One region of the Bradyrhizobium sp. USDA 4354 genome, then DNA from elsewhere that is predicted to be linked to it. Evidence: predicted binding sites of a transcription regulator. Region 1 holds the regulator's gene; the other holds the start of a gene.

Region 1 (4,207 bases):
CGAAGCGCTGGTGCATCCCAGCTTCCAGATGTCGTTTGCGGCAACGCTCGGGCTGGTGGCGCTGGTGCAGATCGGCATGCCGAACCTGCTTGCATCGCCCGATCATTCCGCGACAGCGCGGATCGCGCTGTGGGGCGGCCGCGAGATCGCGATGCTGTTCCTGGCCTCGTTGATCGCGGGGCTCGCGACCACGCCTTACGCCGCCTTCCACTTCCATCGCGTCACGCCATACGGCGTGCTCGCCAATCTCGGCGCGATGCCGGTGGTCTCGGCGCTGGTGATGCCGGCCGGGTTGTTGGGGTTGCTCGCGGCTCCCTTCGGGCTCGATGGCGCGTTCTGGTGGCTGATGGGGATCGGCATTGACTGGATGGTCGCGGTCTCGCGCTGGGTGGCGGCTCTGCCTGGCGCGGTTGGTCGCATTCCGGCGTTCGGGATCGCGCCGCTGATCGCGGCCAGCCTCGGGATCATCGTGATGGGCCTGTTGCGCACGCCCCTGCGATGGTCCGGTGCCCTGGTGTTGCTGGCAGCGATCTTCTGGGGGCTGTCGGTGCGGCAGCCCGATATCCTGATTGCCGGGGATGGCGCGAGCGTCGCGGTCCGGGGCGGGGATGGGCGCCTGCGTGTGATCCGCGCAAGCAAGGATGGCTTTCTGCTGAAGGAGTGGTTAGCCGCCGATGCCGATCCGCGCGATGCCGCCGACGTCGCGTTGGCGAGCGGTGTGTCGTGTGACGAGGCCGGCTGCGTGACGCCGCTCGGGGACGGGCGGCTGGTCGCGCTGTCCTTGCGTATCGACGCGCTCACCGATGATTGCAGCCGCGCAGCGTTGGTGGTGACGGCGCGGCCCGCGCCGCCCGATTGCGCGGCGATGGTGGTCGATCGGCCGCGTCTCGCCAGTCAGGGCGCGCTGGCTCTGACGCGGAGCGGAGAGGGTTTCTCGGTGCAGGCGGTGAGGGCGAGGGGCGCAAGCCGCCCCTGGCTGCCGGCCGGCGCCGGCGAGGGGAATTTCGACGGCAGCCTTGCGCCGAAGACGGCCGTGCCCCGCAATCGGGACGCAACGCCATCGGAGGCCGACTTGCAGGCTGACGATTGAGGATAGATGCGGAGGGAGGCCGGTCCGACGGGATTCCGTAGGACACAACCCAAACCATCTCGCCGGCCGCGGCCGGCGATGGCATTTCAATCCTGGCGCTCGACCCATCGGCCGGGGCGACGACGTCAGCCGATCGGCAGGCGCGTGATTGTGGACCGCGTGTCGGCGACGATCTGCGGCTTGTGCTCGCGCTCGCCAAGGGGCTGGGTCACCGGCAACTGCAACACGGTCGCGCGCTGGCCTTCGACGAGCTGTGTCACCAGCACGTATTTGCCGTCGGGAAATTCGATCGCATCATGATGGCGATCGGGAATGTGCGGGTCGATCTTGCCGAACTTGCCGACGCGGGAGTTGACGGTGCGCGTCCAGATCCAGCGGTTGTCGTAACGAACGTTGTCGGCGAAAGCGAGCTCCGTTCCCGGCAGCAGGCAGACCGCGACGGAGAGGTCGGCTTCGGAGGCGAAGCCGCGTGTCGAGGTGCCACGGAAGGTTGTCGTGACAATCGTCTCGCCGACTTCGGCGGGGCGTGTCGCGACGGCATGCAGGCTATAGTCACACATCGGATGCTCCTCATGCGAAGATAGCGACCCGCACTCCTTTGGAGGCGCAGGCCTCTATCAGGATGGAAGTATGCAACGCTCTGCTTTGTTGTAGGCAAATCTGCGGCTGGGCTCCGCAAGCCACGATCACATTATCTTTCCCGGATTCAATAGGAACAAAGCCGACATCTGTGCATTCCGAAGGCGCAAGTCAGCGCCCCGCGGGCGCCGATCAGCTCGAATATTGCCAGCTCGATTGCGGAGGCTGCGCGATTGCATTCCGCGCGTTGCGGATATGCTCGTTGGTCGCCGATTGCTCGCGCACATGGCGGTGCGATTGTGTGGCGCCGACTTGCGACGCTGATGCTGCGATCAGCGCCGCAATGATTGTCCATGAAACGATCTGGCGCATGGCCTCTCCTCGAACTCTCATGCTGCGAAGCAATGTCGCTTCGCGCGGCATACCGAGGATGTAGCGCCGGAGGAGGGGCCGGATAATCTGAGCAGAACCGGAAAGACCATCCAGCCGGAGCGGATACTGATCCGCTCCAATAGGTGTCGAACGACCGCAGGACCGCTCAGTACTTCCGGTAAAGCCCGATCAGCTTGCCCTGAATCTTCACGCGGTTCGGCGGAAGAATGCGGACCTCATAGGCGGCATTGGCGGGCTCGAGCGCGATAGAGGCGCCGCGGCGGCGGAAGCGCTTGAGCGTGGCCTCCTCGTCGTCGATCAGCGCCACCACGATGTCGCCGGTGTCGGCGCTCTCGTTGCGCTGGATCAGCGCCATGTCGCCGTCGAGGATGCCGGCCTCGACCATCGAATCACCGCGCACTTCGAGTGCGTAGTGCTCGCCCGAGCCGAGCATGTCGGGCGGCACGCTGATGGTGTGGCTGCGGGTCTGCAACGCCTCGATCGGCGTGCCGGCCGCGATGCGGCCCATCACGGGCACCGCGACGGGACGCTCACCCTCGTCCACAGGCGGGCTGGAGCTCGCGCGCACCTTGCCGAGATTGCCCTCGATAACGCTCGGCGTGAAGCCGCGGCGATTGCCGGCGGCGGCCTGGAGCTCGGGCAGCTTGATCACCTCGATGGCACGGGCGCGGTTGGGCAGGCGGCGGATGAAGCCGCGCTCCTCGAGCGCAGTGATCAGGCGGTGAATGCCTGACTTCGAGCGCAGGTCGAGCGCATCCTTCATCTCGTCGAAGGACGGCGGCACGCCGCTTTCCTTCAGACGTTCGCTGATGAACCGCAGAAGCTCGTATTGTTTGCGCGTCAACATCTCGACCAAAGTCCCCCGGTTGATGTCGTTCGATTCCGAGACGATGAATTCAGCGATAAGCCGCTACATCCTCGAAACAAATCATGAACGGACACTATATGTTCGATATGTGTTCCGCAACTGCTTAATTTATGGTGAACAGCGCAAAACTCTCGGAATGCGTGTGGCCGCGCTGCTCAGACGGGGAGCCGCAGCACCTCGCAAGGCGTGCCGGCCTCGGCCTTCGGCGCGAACGGTGCGCGCACGAGAAGTACCTGTGCCGCAGCGAGATTCGCAAGCAGAGAGGAGTCCTGATGGTTGACGGGAACGGCGACGAGCGTGCCGTCGCCGCGCAGCTCCAGGCGCGCGCGCAGATAATCCTCGCGCTGGTCGTTGGCACCGAGATCGCGGCCCAGCACGGCGCGCTCGCGGTGATGATGAATCGCTGAACGGCCCGACAGGGCGCGAATCAGCGGCACCATGAACAGGAAGGCGCATACGTATGATGACACGGGGTTGCCGGGCAGGCCGATCACGCGCATTGCGCCGAGCCGCCCGTGCATCATCGGCTTGCCGGGCCGAATCGCGATCTTCCAGAACGCCATCGAGATGCCTTCGCCCTTGAGCGCCTGCTGGACCAGATCGTGGTCGCCGACCGACGCACCGCCGGTCGTGACCAGGATGTCGGCGCCACTCTCGCGGGCACGGCGAATGCCGGCGGAAGTGGCCTCCAGCGTATCGGCGGCAACGCCGAGATCGATGGTGTCGGCGCCCTCGCTGCGGGCGAGCGCGTGCAGGGCATAGCCATCGGAATAGACGATCTGGCCGCGACCGGGCGTGGCGCCCGGCATCACCAGTTCGTCGCCGGTGGCGAGGATCGCGACCTTCGGACGGCGGCAGACGGCGAGATGCGGGTGATTCATTGCGGCGGCCAGCGCGAGATCGCGCTCGGTGAGACGGGTTCCTTTGCGCAGCAGCACGTCGCCCTTAGAGAAATCGACGCCGGCGGGGCGGATGTGCCGACCGGGAATCGCGGCTTCCTTGATCGTGATGTGCTTGCCGTCGGCAACCGTGTCCTCCTGGATCACGACCGCGTCGGCGCCATCGGGAATGAGGCCTCCGGTGAAGATCCGAACGGCCTCGCCGGCGCCGACCGTTCCCGCGAACGGACGGCCCGCCGCGACCTCTCCTGTGACCGTCAGCCTGGAATCGATCGTGGCCGCATCGGTCGCGCGCACGGCATAGCCGTCCATCGCCGACATGGCTTCCGGCGGCTGAGTGCGCCGCGCCGCGACGTCGCGCGCGAGCACGCGATGATG
Region 2 (4,207 bases), 2.2 Mb from region 1:
CATTTCCGCGGACGGCTATGCCGTGACCAACAACCATGTCGTTGACCACGCCGAGTCCGTGCAGGTGACGATGGACGACGGTACGACCTACACCGCGAAGGTCGTCGGCACGGATCCGAAGACCGATCTCGCGCTGATCAAGGTCGACGGCAAGAAGGAGTTTCCGTTCGTCAAGTTCTCCGACCAGAAGCCGCGCATCGGCGACTGGGTGGTCGCGGTCGGCAATCCCTTCGGTCTTGGTGGCACTGTGACCGCCGGCATCGTCTCGGCCAGCGGCCGGGATATCGGCAATGGTCCCTATGACGACTTCATCCAGATCGATGCGCCCATCAACAAGGGCAATTCCGGCGGCCCGGCTTTCGACATGAACGGCAACGTCATCGGTGTGAACACTGCGATCTTCTCCCCGTCGGGCGGCTCGGTCGGCATCGGCTTCGATATTCCGGCCTCGACCGCCAAGCTCGTCATCGCGCAATTGAAGGACAAGGGCGCGGTCACCCGGGGCTGGCTCGGCGTGCAGGTGCAGCCCGTGATGTCGGACATTGCCGACAGCCTCGGGCTCAAGGAGGCGCGCGGCGCGATCGTCGACAACCCGCAAGCCGGCAGCCCGGCGGCGAAGGCCGGCATCGAGGCGGGTGACGTCATCACCGCCGTGAACGGCACCACCATCAAGGACCCCCGCGATCTCGCCCGCACCATCGCCACCCTGGCGCCGGGCACGTCCGTGAAGCTCGATGTCTTCCGCAGGGGCGACAGCAAAACGTTGACCCTGGCGCTCGGTGAGCTGCCGAACGAGCGTCAGGCCAAGGGCAATGCCGACGAGGGCAGGGGGCAGCCGGGTGCCGGCACGCCGCGCCTCGGGCTCGGTCTGGCTCCGGCCGGCGAGGTGCAGGGCGCCGGTCAGAAGGGTGTCGTCGTCACCGAGGTTGATCCGGAAGGGCCGGCGGCGCAGCGCGGTATCCAGACCGGCGACGTCATCCTCAACGTCGGTGGCAAGGCTGTCAGCAATGTCGGCGAGGTGCGCTCGGAGCTGGCGCAGGCCAAATCGTCGGGCAAGCGCAGCGTTCTGTTGCAGGTCAAAAGCGCGGATGCCACCCGCTTCGTCGCGGTGCCGCTCGCGTAAGGCGAAGCTCGACCGGTAGGAATCCAAAAAGGCGGCCCTCGGGCCGCCTTTCGCATGCGCAATCAAGCAAAGACCCCGATAACATTCTCGTTAGCAGCAGGAATGATGATCCGGTGCGTCCGAAAAAGCCGTGTTCGCTGGTCACAGTTCCGGGCTGCCTCTCTGCTCTGCTGCAACGTAGCAGCGGACTCGGGTTGCAAGCGTGGAACTTCGAACCTTCCCGGCGCTTTGTGGAACTGGCCGGTGGTTCACATTTGATCGGTGCCGACATGGATCGATTGAAGCTCTCGCTGAGGAGTGCGCTGCTCGTGGCGCCATTGGTGCTCTGGGGCGGAAGCGCGCTCGGGCGCGACGACGGCCGCTACGCCGACTCGCCCCTGAAGCCATGGTTCGACAGCCTGCGCAGCCATCTGGGTCCGTGTTGCTCGGATGCGGATGGTTTCGCCGTTGCCGATCCCGACTGGGAGTCGCACAACGGGCGTTACCGCGTGCGTCTCGACGGGCAGTGGATCGAGGTGCCGGACGAAGCCGTCATCACCGAGCCGAACCGGGCCGGCCGCACCATGGTGTGGCCGGTGAAGACTGCGTTCGGGATTTCGATCCGCTGCTTCATGCCGGGGAGCATGATCTGACACTGGTCAGCGTGAGCGCTTGCTGGATTTGCGCTTCGACGACTTCTTCGACGACGACTTCTTCGACGACGTCCGGGACGTCCTCTTGGCGCTCTTTCGCTTCGAAGCTTTCTTCGGGACCTTCTTGCCCTTCTTGCGCGCCTTCGACAGTCCGATCGCGATCGCCTGCTTGCGGCTCTTCACGCGGCCGCCGCGTCCGCCACGGCCGCTCTTCGCGGTCCCCTTCTTGTAGCGCCGCATCTCGCTTTCGACATCGCTGCCGGAGCTGCGTGAGTAGCGGCGTTTCTTTGCCTTGCGTGCCATGCATGTTCTCCCTTGGCCGAAGAAAACCATTCGGCACAGCCATGGTTCCGGGGAGCGCGGATGCAACGTTCCAGGCGGGCGCCGCAGCCTAGAAGGAGTTCGCCAGCTCGATCTCCGCTTCCAGAGCCTGGATGCGCCGTGCGGCCTCGCTGAAAGACAGATCCCGCGCATATTGGGTGGGTTGATAGGCCTCTTCGCTGAGCCGTTTCAGCCTCAGCCCCTGCGCTCGCGTCATCTGCTCGCTCAGAAAAACCCTGGCGTCGTATTTACCTTGAACCTGCATGTCGCTCCTCCGTCTTGAAATCGTGACTTGACTATATGTTCTTATTTTGTTCTAACAAGCCATGGACAACAGAATTAATGAAATTCGACGTAAAATCAGGGCCTTGAGGCTTGAGATGGCCGACGTCGAGGCGTCGGTGCGCGACCTCGTCGAGCGCGACTGCGACTGCACAGAAAGGGCCCTGGCGCAGATGGATCTGCGCCGGAAAATCAACCTCCTGATCAGCGAATGGAAGGCGGCTGGTGGCAGCGATGTTCTGCCTGACGTCCGTGACCGGGTGCGCGTTCGTCCCGTGAAGACAGTCGGCAACCCCGTACGGGCGATCGGGCGCCGCTGAGATATTTGGAAGCGCGCGGCGGAGGAAGAGCCGGACCGGATATTGCAACGGCGCGCCGAACCGCGATCGCGGTTGAACGTGCGCGCAACGCGAGTGCCGGAGCTTGTGGATGCTGGATGCTGACAGCCCCCAGCGTCGAGCATCAGGCGGCAAGGGCCCCGCGCAATGGCGGAGCCCTCACGAATACCAGGGAGCGCCTATTTGGTTTTGGTCATGCCGCCTTTGTTCGTCATTGTGCCGCCCTGATCGGAGCCGGGACCAGAGCCGCCTTGGCCGGAAGGATCTGCGCCCTTGGAAGATTTGGTATTGGCGCCGGTGGTCTGCGACGATGACATCGAGGATCCGTGCTTGGCCTTCTGCGACTTGGCCTGGGCGGCGAACGGCGCGGCGGCTAGGCCGGTTGCCAACATCACGGCGAGAGCGAGCTTGGTCGTCTTCATGCGGGAAACTCCCTGAGTTAAATTGACGCAGGCAGCCAACCGCTATTCGCCGCAGGAGTTCCGAACAAAGCATCTCCCACGCGTCACGCATGCTTCAAGATTGCTTGTCCTCTACGAGGATGAACACGGCGCCGGTCAGCGTCGCGCCGATCGCGAACGTCGTCACCAAGGTGAGGGCGAAGACCATAGCGGCCTGGCTTCCGCCGTTATTCAGTAGGTTGGCCACGGCTGGATTGGACAGGACGAGCGTGAGGCTGAAGGCGAGGCCGAGGGCTGCGCCCATCATTGCGTGCGTCATCAGCTTGATAAGGCCGCTGGCAGAGATCAGCTCGGACGACTTCTTGGTGCGCATGGGACTGCATCCCGAACTGGCATGCCAACGCGCGCGCGATTCGCTGGTTCCGTTCGATTGAAAGAATTTGTCATCGCTGGCTTCATCCGACGTTCATGCCGGGCTTGCGAGGATGGGTGCCATCAAAACGGGAATATCGATATGGGTAAGGTAGTCTTTCTTTACCGCTCGCTGGCCTATCGCAACGCGGCCGCGGACATCTTGCGCAAGGCGCGCAAGCTCCCGCGTGGCGCGGAGCGGAGCGCGGCTCGCCGCTATGCCAGGGCGCTGCGCGATCTCGCCCGAACGGAAGCTTGGCTCGAAGGACGCGTCGCGCGCGAACCGCGGATCGCTCAGCGCATGACGAGCGCGGCGTCCGGTTAACCGGACGCGCGCTGCAATTCGGCGGAGCCGGCAGTGTCGAACTTGCCGAGAGCGGAGATCGCCGTTTTGCGTATCAACGGCACCTCCAGACGGCACAACAGGCCCTCGGCGCGCCAATCGAACTGCGCCTGTCCGCCAAGCTGGGACTCAATGCTCGCAAGCAAACTCCGCGTGCCGAAGCCGCGCGACTTCGGTGTCATGACCAGCGGACCGCCGGATTCCTCCCAGCTCAGCGTGAGCAGCTCGTTCTCGACCTGCCAACCGATCGCGAGCCGCCCCGATCGAGTCGAGAGCGCGCCATACTTTGCCGAGTTGGTGAAGAGCTCGTGCAGTGCGAGCGCCAGCGTCTGGGCCGTTGCCGGCAGCAACTGAAC

The links. The regulator LexA, encoded in region 1, represses DNA repair genes until DNA is damaged. The targets are predictions, from matches to a motif close to TGTTCNNNNTGTGTTCNG.
Region 2: ACVIIV_RS34285 (DUF3072 domain-containing protein) is a predicted target of LexA. The motif match lies at 2,378-2,395, and genes of this name have one in related genera.

What each region holds. Positions count from the first base shown of each region.
Region 1 is NZ_JBSSDC010000001.1:5,190,915-5,195,121, forward strand. Features, by position in the region: gene ACVIIV_RS24035 (ComEC/Rec2 family competence protein) at 1-1,090, shown strand, start outside; gene ACVIIV_RS24040 (hypothetical protein) at 1,216-1,650, opposite strand; gene ACVIIV_RS24045 (hypothetical protein) at 1,862-2,041, opposite strand; gene lexA (transcriptional repressor LexA) at 2,208-2,909, opposite strand; gene ACVIIV_RS24055 (molybdopterin molybdotransferase MoeA) at 3,086-4,207, opposite strand, start outside.
Region 2 is NZ_JBSSDC010000001.1:7,368,984-7,373,190, reverse strand. Features, by position in the region: gene ACVIIV_RS34300 (Do family serine endopeptidase) at 1-1,123, shown strand, start outside; gene ACVIIV_RS34295 (hypothetical protein) at 1,393-1,755, shown strand; gene ACVIIV_RS34290 (DUF6496 domain-containing protein) at 1,762-2,058, opposite strand; gene ACVIIV_RS34285 (DUF3072 domain-containing protein) at 2,147-2,341, opposite strand; gene ACVIIV_RS34280 (hypothetical protein) at 2,457-2,678, shown strand; gene ACVIIV_RS34275 (hypothetical protein) at 2,876-3,118, opposite strand; gene ACVIIV_RS34270 (hypothetical protein) at 3,213-3,470, opposite strand; gene ACVIIV_RS34265 (hypothetical protein) at 3,612-3,833, shown strand; gene ACVIIV_RS34260 (HWE histidine kinase domain-containing protein) at 3,830-4,207, opposite strand, start outside.